DNA from 3 places in the Marinobacter fonticola genome. Region 3 is predicted to be linked to each of the others. Evidence: riboswitches for the same ligand, from Rfam matches in the RefSeq annotation. Region 3 holds a riboswitch; each other region holds the start of a gene.
The links. A riboswitch is a leader RNA that binds a small molecule or an ion and turns the genes downstream of it on or off. The one in region 3 is predicted to bind thiamine pyrophosphate.

Region 1: it holds a riboswitch for thiamine pyrophosphate, as region 3 does, so the genes downstream of both, thiB (thiamine ABC transporter substrate binding subunit) here and FXO11_RS00615 (SLC5/6 family protein) in region 3, are expected to answer to the same signal.
Region 2: it holds a riboswitch for thiamine pyrophosphate, as region 3 does, so the genes downstream of both, thiC (phosphomethylpyrimidine synthase ThiC) here and FXO11_RS00615 (SLC5/6 family protein) in region 3, are expected to answer to the same signal.

The regions. Positions count from the first base shown of each region.
Region 1 is NZ_CP043042.1:1,519,587-1,524,437, forward strand. It holds gene thiP (thiamine/thiamine pyrophosphate ABC transporter permease) at 1-1,102, opposite strand, end outside; gene thiB (thiamine ABC transporter substrate binding subunit) at 1,078-2,073, opposite strand; TPP riboswitch at 2,184-2,283, opposite strand; gene FXO11_RS06795 (BCCT family transporter) at 2,655-4,241, shown strand; gene FXO11_RS06800 (alpha-L-glutamate ligase-like protein) at 4,317-4,851, opposite strand, start outside.
Region 2 is NZ_CP043042.1:902,530-907,380, reverse strand. It holds gene FXO11_RS04030 (DUF1249 domain-containing protein) at 1-357, opposite strand, end outside; gene FXO11_RS04025 (NUDIX domain-containing protein) at 357-986, opposite strand; gene thiC (phosphomethylpyrimidine synthase ThiC) at 1,091-2,971, opposite strand; TPP riboswitch at 3,132-3,238, opposite strand; gene FXO11_RS04015 (TolC family outer membrane protein) at 3,408-4,793, shown strand; gene waaA (lipid IV(A) 3-deoxy-D-manno-octulosonic acid transferase) at 4,828-4,851, opposite strand, start outside.
Region 3 is NZ_CP043042.1:133,223-138,073, forward strand. It holds gene FXO11_RS00610 (extracellular catalytic domain type 1 short-chain-length polyhydroxyalkanoate depolymerase) at 1-1,635, opposite strand, end outside; gene FXO11_RS00615 (SLC5/6 family protein) at 2,035-3,414, opposite strand; TPP riboswitch at 3,404-3,533, opposite strand; gene FXO11_RS00620 (MBL fold metallo-hydrolase) at 3,721-4,689, shown strand; gene FXO11_RS00625 (flavin-containing monooxygenase) at 4,794-4,851, opposite strand, start outside.

The sequences.
Region 1 (4,851 bases), 1.4 Mb from region 3:
CGCCCTGGCTCGCGGCGAGGATGGCGAGGCCGAAAGAGACACTCAGACCGGCCGCGATCACGGCGACCATCAGACTGCGGACCAGGCTGGACCAGAGGCGCAAACTATCCAGTTCGGCATACAATCCGGGCAGGCCGCGGACGGTAATCGCGGTAAGAGGCAGTATCAGGAATGCCAGGAAAAGCGACAGTAGCAGACGATCCCGCATCCTGGCCTTTTGGGTATCGCGACGTGGCGAGCCGGCGATGTCGATACCGCCAGGAAGCAGATCGCGCGACGTGCGTTGCCGTGTGGCCAGCAGCCAGAGCGTGCCACAAATCAATAGCTGGACGACGGCCAAAATCGCCGCCTGGCTGAAGTCGAATTCGTAACGCAACGCTTGATAGATAGCCACCTCGACCGTGGTCGATTTCGGCCCGCCCCCCAGGGTCATGACAACGGCGAAACTGGTAAAGCACAGGGTAAAGATGAACGCCGCCAAACCCGGCAGTAGTCGGCGTAGGGAAGGCCATTCGAGTGTTTTCCAAATGGGGCCGCTGTCCAGACCGAGCTGTGCCGCGATACGCCATTGGTTGGTAGGAATGCGCTCGAGGCTCAGAAGCATGATGCGGGCGGCCAGCGGGGCATTAAAAAAGACATGCGCCAGGAGAATGCCCTGGAGGCCATAGAGATTCCAGTTAAACGGCAGGGCCATTGCGCCCAACAAGCCGTTGAGCCAGCCAGAGCGGCCGTAGACTGCAACAAGACCAAAAACCGCAACAATCGTGGGCAGGACCAGGCTCAGCTCTGTAAGCCGCAACAGCAGTCCGCGACCCAAAAAGTGGGCCTGTCGGTGCAGGGCGCGCGCGACCGGTAAGGCCACAACTAGGCTCAATGCGGTGGAGAGCGTGGCCTGGTATAGACTGAACCAGATGACTTGCCGCAGGTAGGCACTTTGCCAAAGTTCGGGAATGGCTTGCCATCGCCATTCCCGGAGTAGCCCACAAAAGCCGGCCAACACCACTGCAAGTAATATCAGGGCGACAATCCGCCCGGGCCAGAAGCGCCAACCCGGATGTGCGAGCGGGGGCGTATTTTTCAGCGTGCTGTCGCGTTGAGCCACTCGTCAATCCACTGCTTGCGCCCTTCGGCCACTGCATCCGGTTCAAAGTACAGCGTTTGGGGCGGGTCGATCAGTCGTTCGAAAACGTCTGGCAGTTGTTCGCCCAAATCGGTGGCGGGGTACATCACATTTTTCAGCGGAATCGCTGCTTGGAAGGCCGGTGTCAGCATGAATTCGAGAAATTGCCTGGCCAGCTCCGGATGCTCGCTGGTGCGCACCCGCGCAGCGAGTTCCACCTGCAGGTAATGCCCTTCGTCGAAGGCGACCGCCTGGTAGCGCTCGGTATTGTCGACGGCCATGTGGTAAGCCGGTGACGTGCTGTACGAGAGCACCATCGGCGCTTCGCCATTCATAAACAGGGAAAAGTACGCTTCGCTCCAACCTTTAGTGATGGTCAGGATGTTGTCCTGGAGTGCCTGCCATTTTTGCGGCGCCTGTTCGCCATAGACATGGCGCATCCATAACAGAAACCCAAGGCCCGGCGTGCTGGTGCGCGGATCTTGCAGGATAATTTTCAGATCGTCTGGCGCGTTGATGAGCGCCTCAAGGCTGGACGGCGGCTCGGCGAGCTGCTCGGTATCGTACACGAAAGCGAAGTACCCCCAGTCGTAGGGGACGAAAATGTCGTCTTTCCAAGTGATCGGCAAGGCCAGTGGCGACGTATCGATACCGTGCGCTGTGAGCAGGCCGGTCTTACGGGCGTCGGCCATGATGCTGGCATCCAGACCCAGTACCAAATCGGCCTGGGTGGATTCGCCCTCGAGTCTGAGCCGGTGCAGGATGGCGACGCTACTGTCGAGTGCGACAAAGTTCAGGGTGCAGTCACACTGGTTTTGGAATGCTTCTTTTATAGCCGGGCCGGGACCCCATTCGGACACGAATGACGGGTAAGTGTAGATGGTCAGCGTGGGCGCCGCCCAGACATTGGCTCCGACGACCGTCAGAAAAAGAAAAACGAGAGATCTCGCCACGATGGATACCACCCGCAATGTATAGGAACTATGTTTATAGGGACGATGTTGTACAGCAACAACGTTTTATCGGAGCGTTATAGAGACAGCGGGGCGGGAGACCAAGGGATGGCCTTGAGTTTCTCAATCCCTGCGCTGGCATGATCCGGGTCAGGTTCCGCGGGTCTGATCTCAGCCTGCGCTTGTACGCAGACACCCCGTTGAGGACAGGGGGAGTCTACCAGAGTGGGCTTTGTTCTGCAGGCGTCTAATCTTCCTGGGGTGCTTGATTCTTTGAGGTTGTTCTCTTAGGCTGCGCACCTTTAGAGCTATAAATAAATGTGCCGTGGCGACTCGTGGCGGTTTGCGACCCGATTAGCTGGGTGATTGCTCGGCGTATGCAATGTTTCGAGCACATACGGCTGCAAAACTGTTGCCGGCCAGCAAAAGCGGTCAGGCGTCTGACAGATAGGCCATGTACCCTGCAGATCGACGCACGCACTTTGATCTTTCGAGCTCAAATAAATAGACTTAAATAGTTGTAATCTCGCGCCCTTACTACCTTACTAGAAGGGCAGCTAATCCGTTCGAGGAGACTTGATGTGAGCGAAGGTCTAAAAGACGAGTACTCCACCGATTATCAGGCGGGGCAGGACAACGTGACGCCCCTCGGGCTTGACCTGCACAAGTCGGTATTTTTTATCACTGCATTTCTAATCATTGTTTTTGTTGTTGGCACTCTTCTCTTTCCCGAGGTGTCCACAGGCTTGCTTACCGGAGCGAAAAACGGCGCTATTGCGCATTTTGACTGGCTGTTCCTGATCAGCGGCAATATCTTCGTTATCTTCTGTCTGGCACTGATCGTGATGCCGGTCGGTAAAATCCGGATCGGGGGCATGGACGCCAAGCCGGAATTCTCAACACTCTCTTGGTTTGCCATGCTGTTTGCAGCCGGTATGGGTATTGGCCTGATGTTCTGGGGCGTTGCGGAACCTGTTGCCTATTACACCGACTGGTATGGTACGCCGCTGGGCGTGGAGCCCAATACCCCCCAAGGGGCGGAGTTGGCGCTGGGTGCAACGATGTACCATTGGGGCCTGCATCCTTGGGCAATCTACGCGATTGTCGCGCTATCCCTGTCGTTCTTCGCCTTTAATAAGGGCATGCCTTTGACGTTGCGCTCCGCGTTTTTCCCGATCTTCGGTGATCGCGTATGGGGCTGGATCGGCGATGTGATCGACATTCTTGCCGTCCTGGCGACCATCTTCGGCCTCGCGACTTCACTGGGGCTGGGTGCGCAGCAGGCGGCCGCAGGCCTGAATTACCTGTTTGATATTGATGGCGGCATCGGTACTCAGATTGCGATTATCGTCGGCGTTACCTGTGTCGCTCTCGTGTCTGTCGTACGCGGCCTGGAAGGGGGTGTCCGGGTTCTGAGTAACATCAATATGACCCTTGCGGCCATCCTGCTGCTGTTTGTCATTCTGGCCGGTTCGACCTTGGGCGTATTCCAGGCAATGTGGACGACAACCTCGTCCTACGTCACGAACATCATCCCGCTGAGCAACCCGTTTGGTCGCGAAGACGAAACCTGGTTCCACGGCTGGACCGTGTTCTACTGGGCTTGGTGGATTTCCTGGTCACCGTTCGTCGGCATGTTTATCGCTCGAGTCTCCAAGGGGCGCACGGTACGCGAGTTCATCACCGCCGTTCTGGTTATCCCGACAGTGATCACCATCGTTTGGATGAGTGCTTTTGGTGGTTCTGCGCTTGAGCAGATCCAGGCGGGCGTAGGGCCACTGGCTAGCGAAGGGCTGACGGATGTCTCCCTGGCCATGTTCCAGATGTTCGAAAACATTCCGCTGACTGCCGTAGTGTCTTTCATCGGCATCGTGCTGGTGCTGGTGTTCTTCGTGACCTCATCCGACTCAGGTTCGTTGGTTATCGATAGCATTACGGCCGGCGGCAAGCTGGATGCGCCGACGCAACAGCGTGTGTTCTGGGCGGTAATGGAAGGCGCTATTGCCGCTGCACTGATTTTCGGTGGCGGTGCTGACGCATTGAAAGCATTGCAGGCAGGCGCCGTGAGTGTCGGTCTACCGTTCACGTTTGTCCTGCTGGTCATGTGCTACGGCTTGTTTAAAGGGCTGAATAACGAGCGGGCGCTGATCAACGCTGGCATGAAGTAAGCCCCTGTGGGCCAATAAAAAAAACCCGCCTCTGGAGAAGGGGCGGGTTTTTTAATGCGGGTTTTCTATGACTGATTAGGCCGGCACACGCGGAGATGGCGCCTTTTTTTGCGATGTATAGAGCGTGCCGGTGTGACTGAATACAGACATGGCATATTCCACGCGAGCTTCGGGCGTCAGATGAGTACGCTTGAGGCTTTCAATGTATTTCAGTCGGGGTAGCAGGCCTTTGCCATTGGCCATTTGGATGGCCAGGCCCGGTCGGGCGTTAAGCTCCAGCAGGGTAGGGCCGGCGTTCTGGTCCAATACCAGATCGGCGCCCATGTAGCCTAGCCCCGTGGCTTCATAGCAGCGTGACGCCATAACCAGCATCGTATGCCAATCCTGTACATGAATATGCTCAAGCGCCATTCCCGTGTCCGGATGATGGGTGACCGGGCGGTTGAACTGCACGGCATTGAGGCTCTGACCCGTGGCAATATCGATGCCGACTCCGATTGCACCTTGGTGCAAGTTGGCTTTGCCATCCGATGAGCGGGTCGCCAGACGCAGCATCGCCATGACCGGATAGCCGCGGAATACGACAATGCGGATATCGGGAACGCCCTGA
Region 2 (4,851 bases), 770 kb from region 3:
ATTGATGGCCTCGATGCGGCGATTGCGGTAGCAACTGATCACTTCGGCCAGACCGGCATCATGGTATACACGCACCGTCAGATGGGGATTGTTGAGCCAGCGTCCCGCGTTATGCACCTGCTCCAACAGCAGCGTCTCGGTAAACCGAGACTGCTGGAGCTGCTCGATACGCACCCGGCCAAAATAGGCATCGCCATCCTGCAGCTCGAACTCGGCCACATCCATGCGCCCCTCCGCCAACAGGCGCAAACGCCGAATACGGCCATAATTCGCCTCGCACAAGGCGCCGAAGCGCTGAAGGTCAGGCACGTAGGCTTTCTTTCGCAAAACAGGAACGACTTCTGACTTCTTCTGCATTAAACCCACTCTTCTCGCAGACGCGAACGCTGTATGGTCAGCCATTGTAAGGCGATGATGGCGGCGGCGTTGTTGATCCGTCCATCCGCTATCATACGCAAAGCCTCGTCGGCCGCCATTACATGCGCGCGAATATCTTCATGCTCGGCCTCTATGCCATATAGGCCGCCGGCACCTTCGGTGCTGACATGCCCACAATACAGCGACACCATTTCCGTGGTGCCGCCCGGTGAAACCAGATAACTGCAGATTTTTTCCAGTTGCCTGAACTCAAGCCCGGCCTCCTCTTCGGCCTCCCGATGCGCGACATCCTCCGGGGTTTCTCCAGGCTCGTTCATACCGGCAACCAATTCCAATAACCAAGGAGACTGATCCCGCCATAGCGCGCCGGGCCGGAACTGTTCCAGCAGGACCACTTCATCCCGCTGCGGGTCGTAGGGCAACACACAGGTTGCGTCGCCGCGGACAAAAAGCTCACGGTCAAAAACCTCGGTATAGCCACCGGCAAACCGGATGTGGCTCAGACGCAGACGATCCATCTGGAAAAAACCCTTGAACAGGGTCTCCCGATTCTCAATCCTGACGTCCTTTTCGGAAAACTGGAATGGGGCTGGCGATTTCTCAGACATGAGCCGTCCTGCGTTCATCGAGTGAAGCAGAACAATAGAAGGCGGAGGACGCCTATTTCAAGTCCCCCGCCTGACGACAGGCCAGTGCCTAATCGTTTTTACAGCTAGATTTTGTCGTAAATCCGGGCACCTGCGCGGGTAAATTCCTGCGATTTCTCCCGCATACCCTGATCCAGCGCGTCGCGGGTTTCCATGCCGTTCGCCTTGGCATATTCCCGGACTTCCTGAGTAATCTTCATGGAACAGAACTTGGGACCGCACATCGAGCAGAAATGCGCCACCTTGGCCGAGTCCTTGGGCAAGGTCTCATCGTGGTAGGCACGCGCAGTGTCCGGATCGAGCCCGATATTGAACTGATCCTCCCAGCGAAACTCGAACCGTGCCCGTGACAGGGCGTCGTCTCTGAGCTGCGCACCGGGATGCCCCTTGGCCAGATCCGCCGCGTGAGCCGCAATCTTGTACGTGATGATACCGGTCTTAACGTCATCTTTGTTAGGCAGCCCCAGATGCTCCTTGGGCGTGACATAACACAGCATGGCGCAACCATACCAGCCGATCATCGCCGCCCCGATACCCGAGGTGATGTGATCGTAACCCGGCGCAATGTCGGTCACCAACGGGCCCAGCGTGTAGAACGGGGCCTCGTCGCAGCAGTCGAGCTGCTTATCCATGTTCTCCTTGACCAGGTGCATAGGCACGTGACCGGGCCCTTCGATCATCACCTGCACGTCGTGCTTCCAAGCGATCTGGGTCAGCTCGCCCAGGGTTTCGAGTTCACCGAACTGGGCTTCGTCATTGGCATCGGCGATACATCCCGGACGCAAACCATCCCCGAGACTGAAAGACACATCGTAGGCCTTCATAATCTCGCAGATGTCTTCGAAGTGGGTGTACAGGAAGCTTTCCTCATGATGCGCCAGGCACCATTTGGCCATGATCGACCCCCCGCGGGACACGATGCCGGTCACCCGCCTCGCCGTCAGCGGTACGTGATGCAACCGCACGCCAGCGTGGATCGTGAAGTAGTCCACGCCCTGTTCCGCCTGCTCGATTAGCGTATCGCGGAAGATTTCCCAGGTCAGATCTTCGGCGACACCATTGACCTTTTCCAGTGCCTGGTAGATCGGCACGGTACCGATGGGTACCGGCGAGTTGCGGATGATCCATTCGCGGGTTTCATGGATATTCTTGCCGGTGGACAAGTCCATGACGGTGTCCGAACCCCAGCGGATGCCCCAGGTCAGCTTTTCCACTTCTTCTTCAATCGACGAGCTCACCGCCGAGTTACCGATGTTGCCGTTGATTTTTACCAGGAAGTTGCGGCCAATGATCATCGGCTCGACTTCCGGATGATTGATATTGGCGGGAATGATGGCCCGTCCACGGGCGACTTCTTCACGCACGAATTCAGGGGTAATCTCCCGGGGAATTGCAGCCCCATGGGACTGCCCCGGATGCTGCGCGTCCACCCAGCCTTTGTCCCGCGCTTCTTGCAACTTCAGGTTTTCCCGGATGGCCACGTACTCCATTTCCGGCGTGATGATGCCTTGCCGGGCATAGTGCATCTGACTCACGTTACGGTCACCCCGGGCGCGCAATGGCTTACGGCGGTCGTCGAATCGGAGCGTGTCCAGACCGGGATCCCGCATGCGCCGGCGGGTGAATTCAGAGGTGTAGTCCGCCAGCGTCTCGGTATCCTCGCGCTCGGCGATCCACTGATGGCGCACCGGCTTCAGGCCCTGGCGCAAATCGATCTGCGCCTGCGGGTCCGTGTACGGACCGGACGTATCGTAGACCACCAGGGGCTCGTTAGGCTGCGGCCCCTGCTCGGTATTACTGTCACTGAGACTGATCTCGCGCATGGGCACCCGCAAATCCGGGCGACTGCCACTGACGTAGATCTTGCGGGAACGGGGTAAGGGCTGAACCGCGGCCTGATCGACCTTGGCAGCGTCCTTGAGAAAAGAAATGGTTTCGGTCGTCATCAAAGCGTCCCTCTTTTATGAATCGATTCCTTGGGATCAGCCATGGATTCGGCTAACACCAGGGTATCGACGAATACTGAGTCCATAACGGACGGGGGCGCGTTTGACGAGGCTTCAGCAGAGTGCTGAAGGGCGGGTGGGAACACCACCACAACCGGTCAGAAAGGTCAGTCTCAAATCCCTACGCCGGTACTAACCGGATCAGGTTCGCGGGTTTTGCCTTTGGGCAATCTCAGCCAGCTAACGCCAGCACCCCGTCAAGACGCGTCATACGTCGTCACCTGCAAGGTCTGGGGCCGCGAACAATAGGCGGCGTTCCACGCTTGATATAGGTGACTTTCGCAAGTGTAGAGATCAAATGGATTATTGTCCATAATGTCCACCGCTCCCAAGTGCCTCGGGATGAGGCTATATCTATGCGCAGGCAGGAGAATCCATGAAAAGAACGGTGCTTTCCGGTCTGATCGGCTTACTGGTTGCCCAGCCGACTTTGGCCATCGACCTGATCGGGGCCTATGAAAAAGCGCTGGCCTACGACTCCGGCATTGCCGCAGCCCGAGCTTCCTACGAAGCCCAGCAGGCCAATATCAACGTGGTACGTAGCCAGCTTCTGCCCCAACTCAGCGCCTTCGGCGATGCGCGCCACACGGATGCCGATGGCCCTCGCCGGGAAGATTCTTACAAAACGTACAGCTATGGACTGGAACTGGCCCAACCGCTGTTCCGTCCCGAAGCCTGGTTCAATTTCGACGCCAGCCAGTTCCGGAGCGATAGCTCCCGTGCGGAATACAGCCTGGCCCAGCAACAGCTGATCCTCGACATTGCCACAGCCTACTTCAACGTTCTGCGCGCCGAGGATAGCCTCACCACCGTCCGCGCTGCCGAGGCAGCCTTCGAGCGCCAATACGACCAGGCGCAGGAGCGCTTCGAGGTCGGTCTGATCGCGATTACCGAAGTCTACGAAGCGCGCGCCAGTTACGATGCCACCAAGAGCGAGCGCATCTCCGCGGAGAGCGATCTGGACATCGCCCGTGAACAACTGAGCCGCTTGATCGGCGAGAACGCGGACGACCTGCAGAACCTGGAGCAGGACTTTCCGCTTTCCCGCCCCCAGCCGATGGATCCCACCGCCTGGGAAAACATCGCCTTGGAGCAAAACTGGCGTATCCAGTCAGCCGCCTATCAGTTGGACGCAAACCGCTCTTTGCTCGACGCGGCCAAGTCCGGCCACCTACCCACCCTGGACCTGAGCGCAAGCTACGGCAACACGCGACTGAACGGCGTTGGCCAGACCTCCGCGCTGCAGACCAACCAGAACGGAACGACCACAGAGGGCGTGATAGCGCTGACCTTGAACGTGCCGCTATACGAGGGCCACGGTACCCAGGCGGCGATTCGCCAACAGCGGGCACAGGTGGAAGTGGCCGATCAGAATCTGAACACGGTCCGGCGCGACGTCAGCGTCAACGCGCGTAGTTTCTATCGTACGGTCAACACCAACATCGAGACCGTCACCGCCCAGAGGCAGACGATCGTTTCCCGTCGTAGCGCCCTGGACGCAACCCGCGCGGGCTACGACGTGGGCACCCGGAACATCGTGGAAGTGCTCGATGCCCAGCGCAACTACTACATTGCCCTGCGCGACTATGCCAACGCCCGCTACGACTATGTCGTCAACACGCTGAACCTGAAACTGGTTGCCGGTACACTGAGCCCGCAGGACCTGGTGGATCTCAACCGCTGGTTAAGCGCCGCAGCGCCCGGCATCGAAGCGATCGCCAACGAAGACACGACCGAAAACCCGCTACAGCAGAATCCGTAGCTGAAAGAAAAAGCGGCATCTTGCCAAAGCCGGGTCAAACCAGCTTCTGCAGGATGCC
Region 3 (4,851 bases):
GTCGCCACCCACGGTGTAGTAACCCATCTGGTAGTAGGCGCGACTGGCGGAGTCATGTTGCAGGTTGGTGCCGTACCAGTCCTGGCAGGTGTGGCCGTCGCCGCCATCGCCACCATCGCCACCCCCACCACCTGCGCGGCAGGCTTCCGGTTCGGCGGCATACCAGGTGCCGGGCTCGCCCTGATGCAGGGTAACCGAGGACCAGGTATCGAACGATCCGCCGATGTCCTGGCGGTCCGTCAGCGACAGCGCCCGTAGGTCGGAGTTGCCGCCGGCAACGGCGCGGTTGGCCGAAATGTGGGCGTTGGGCGAAGCCGTCGCGGTCTCGCAGGTAACGTCCGGTGCGCTGGGGTCGAAGACCGTGACCGTGCGGGTCCGGTTAACGCTGTTGCCGTCGGAGTCCGTCGCCTTGTAGGTACAGGTGTAATCGCCCTCGGTGCTGGTATCCACGCTTGAGCAATCGGCGTCGACGCTCAATGAGCCGTCTTCCGGATCGGTGGCTGTGGCGCCGGGATCGGTAAAGCTGTTGCCCAGTTCAACTTCCAGCGGGTTGTCGCCCTGTAGGGTCAGAGAAGGAGAGCCATCGCTACCGCCGGAACCGTTACGGGTATGACGATTGAAAAAGTCCCAGATAATGTCCGGATAGCTGGGGCCGGCACGAACGGCCCAGGCGCCCTCGCTACCATCCTCGCCGCCGACCCAGTAGTGGCCGTGGTTGGTGTCGGTGCTGTTGGCGGTGTTGAGTGGGCCGTCGTAGAACACGGTCTCGACGATGGACCGGCCGTTGCCGGTGCCATAGCGGGTATGCATGCAGCTGTAGTTATTCTGGTAGTACGGGCTGCACGCGGCCTGGCTTTGCTGGGCTTCCGCCGGTGAGTCGTGAGCGGCGTCGCCGAAGACCCGCAGATGGGCATCGCGGATGTTACGGCCGGCGGGCTGCACGACGGTACAGTCGTTATTGTTCTGCAACACCATCATCGGAATGGGGTAGGTGTCGTCCAGTTCCGCTTCCATATCGTTGGCCACCTGACTCACGCTGTGGAAGGTGGCGTTGCCCGGGCATTGCCCGGACAGCGATACCGAAGCGGCGTCTTCACCGTAGGGCAAGCCCGAGGCGGAGGCAGCAGCGGCCCAGTACTCGTTATGAGCAACGGCGGCGACGACGGTCATAGCGCCACCGGAGGACAGGCCGGTGATGTAGCGGCGGTTCGGGTCCACGCTGTACTCGGACTCGACGGTCTGGGCAACGCGCACCAGATCTTCCGGCTCACCGGAGCCTTCATGCTGATGCTGGTCGAACCAGAAACCCCAGCAATTCTGGTTGCGTAGTCCGTCGTAGCTGGTAATGAAGGGCGTCACCAGGATGAAGCCATACTGATCGGCAGCGGCTTGCAGGCCCCATTCGTTTAGCGTGTTGGCCTGGGTCTGACTACAGCCGTGCAGGGCCATCACCATGGGGGCTGGCGTGGTGAGGTTGTCTGGAATATAGACCTGATATTGGCGGTCCCGGGATGCGGCATGAGTGCCTGCCGGAAGCGTGTCGGACGTCACGGTGCCCGCCTGAACGGGCGTTACGGCGGTGACAAGGGAAATGGCGGCCGTCGCGGCGACCGCGAGTAAACCTCGGATCGTCATAGCATTCTCCTTCCTGTCTTGTTTTTGTAGGAATGGGGCCCGGGGCAAAACCCGCGGCAGGAAGGCTTATGCTTATGTTGTGCCAAGTATAAAAAGGTAATTAATACAGCTATTTAGAAATTTCACTGGGAGGCGGGTCAAAAAGTATCCGGAAATCCGGACAGCGCTGCCGCGCCGGTTTGCGGCTCAAGGGCTGGTTTGGCGTGAGATTTGGCGGGGATTGAGAGTGTCCGGTGTTTTAGACAGTGTATTGTATTCCGGACACATGAGCGTCAGGCGGTGAACGTGTGTAGACGAAAACTAAAGAGCCTTTGCTCAAAGCTATCGGCGATTCCTGCGCCCAGGGCCGAGTCCCCAAGGCTTGCAGAATCGCCAATAGACTTATTTTTAATAATAGACTTAACGAGACGGTCCGTAACGACTTGGTCGTACAAGGCCGACCGCGATGCTCACCGCAGCCGACGCCACGAGTGCCCCCACAAACGGCGCCAGTGTCGGCACCCCACCGGGGAAGCTGGCCACCTGTAGTCCCATTACGAAGCTACCCGTTTCGACCCAGCCCGGCAGCACCGCGCCCATCAGGCCGGCAGCAGCGCCGCAGATCGCGGCTTCGCGGGACATTCGCGTCCAAAGGCCCATCAATACGGGAATCACCGCCGTTGCACAAAGCAGGTCGGCGACCAGGAACAGCCGGAGTACCGAATAACCCTGTAATGCGATAACCACGACCGGCACCATCAGGCCCACGGTAATCCAGCGCGCCGCACTCAGGGAAAGCCCGGCCTTTTCCGTCACCGCTAACGACGCGAGGCCGTTCTGCAGCGTGTCGACGGACGAAGCCACCAACGTCAGCGCGAGGACGAGAGCGACCAGTGCCAGCCAATCCGGCGCTTGGCTGAGCAGTGCGAAGAAGGGGATCGGCGGCGAGCCAAGATCGGTACCGCTCATGGCGGCGGTAATGCCCAGGCCGCCGACAAGGGCTACCACCGCAATGGTGATTACGCCGCCGAGTACGGCGCCCTGGCCCAGGGCGGTGCCATCCCGGGCAGCCCAGACCCGTTGCCAGTAACCCTGGTGAAACAAGTTGGCGGCGGTGACGGCGAGAACCAGCGTCAGCGCGACGGCCAGCGCGCTGCCCACCGGAATCGAGGGCATTGGCGAACGTTCCACCTGACTGGGCAGTCCCGGTAAGGCGACGGCGCCGACGACGAGAATGAGCGCAACCAATAGCAAGGCTTGCCAGCGGTCAGTTACCAGGCTGGCCCGTAGCCCGCCCCAGGCGGTATAGACCAGCGTGGCAACAGCGACGCCAAGAACCGCCACGTTGCCGTCGAGATCGGTTAGCAGACCGGTGATGGCACCCACCGCCGTAAGTTCCGCGGTCAGAAAGCAGAGCATATAAAGCACGGAAATCAGCGATACCCAGCGCCGCATCCCGGTGCCATAGCAGGTTTGGGCAAACTCCCCGATGCTGCGGCCCTCGGGGAGATGACGGCGTATCGCCGGGCCGCAGAAGGCAAACACGATGAATGGCAGGGCGGCACCGAGCGCGTAACCCGCCAAGCCGATGGGCCCGACCATGGCGCCGACTTCAGGCGGTGCGAACAGGATCCAGCCGCCCATGCCGGATGCAAGAAAGGAGAGTCCCAGGGCCCGGGCACCCTGGGAGTTACGGGCGGTGACATAGTCGTCGAGGCCGCCGTCGGCCACGCGGGCGCGCACGCCCAGCCAGGTAAATACAAGCAATGCAGCCGCCACGGCCGCTACGGTATAGAACATGTCGCGCTTCCTCCGCCGGTGCTAACCGGATCAGGTTCCAGGGTTTCATCGAGTGACTGTAAAAACAGCGGCGCTCGATACCTTCTCAGTCCGATTTACGGACTCCCCTGGCGACGAATTGATGGAATTGGTGATTAGATCAGGACGGTCCATACTGACACAGATCCGGCTTTGTCGCGACTGATGTCCATTCGCGTATGATCGGTCTGATTGACGATGGCGTATCCGAAGCGGATGAACGACGGACTTTGCGGACAACGAATGACGTAGCGGATAAAAGGACATTCAGGCAGGGAGACTCAAACCATGATTTCATTCAGACAACGCGTGACCGCCGCCGCGCTGCTTATGCTCGGAAGCACACTCGCGATGGCCGCGGAAAACGTGCGTGTGACGCCACTGGGAAGCCAGGATGGCGAGTTCTGCGCGATGGACCGGGCCTTGGTCTTCGAGGACCCGAACGGCACCCGCATCCTCTACGATGCCGGTCGAACCGTGGCCGGGCCGGACGATCCGCGGTTGGGAGACATCGACATCGTTCTGGTCAGCCATGTTCACGGTGACCATATCGGCGATCGCCATATTGCCAAACCCAATGCCGGGACTTGCGCCAAACCGGAGGCTTCGGTAACGGCAACGCCATTGTCGAGCAGCGTGAAAATTGCCATGGCCAAGGATGCCAAAATCGTCACGGGCAGCGAGATGCCCAGCTTCTTCGCGGGCAAGCTCAGAGCCGCCGACGGCAACCCGGAGAATTCCGTACTGGCCCGGTTTGGGGCGATGGTGAATGTCGGCGGGGTGGGGATCACGACAGTCCCGGCGGTGCATAGCAATGGCCTGGCGCCGGACTATATCGGCGGCGAGCTGGGCGACAATATGAAAACCGCCGGGATCACCGCGTATGTCGGGCCACCGACCGGCTACGTCCTCAAGTTCAGCAACGGGCTGGTGGTCTATCTCTCGGGCGATACCGGTATTACCGCCGAGCAGGACGTGGTGGTGCGGCGCCACTATGGCGCCAAACTGGCGGTGATGAATATCGGCGATACATACACCACAGGGCCCACAGAGGCGGCCTACGTCATCAACGACCTGGTCCAGCCCACCAGTGTGATTGCTTCCCATGCCAACGAGCCGGCCACCGAGGGCGGCAAGGTGCGCGAAGGAACCCGTACGGCGTCGTTTATCGAAGCCACCGAGGTGCCGGTGCATGTGCCGCTGAGCGGACGAACGCTATCGTTCAACGCCTCGGGGAAGTGCGTTGAAGGATGCTGACACCGCTGGCATTGTCTCGGACCAAAGCGTGGGCCCCGGATAATAAAAAAGCCGGGACAGCCCTGATCCCGGCTTTAGAGCCATTTGTGGAAAGACGGGCCGATTTAGCGCCGCTGTTCGGCCAGCGCAATCGTGTCCGGCACCGGCGTTCTCCTGGAAAAC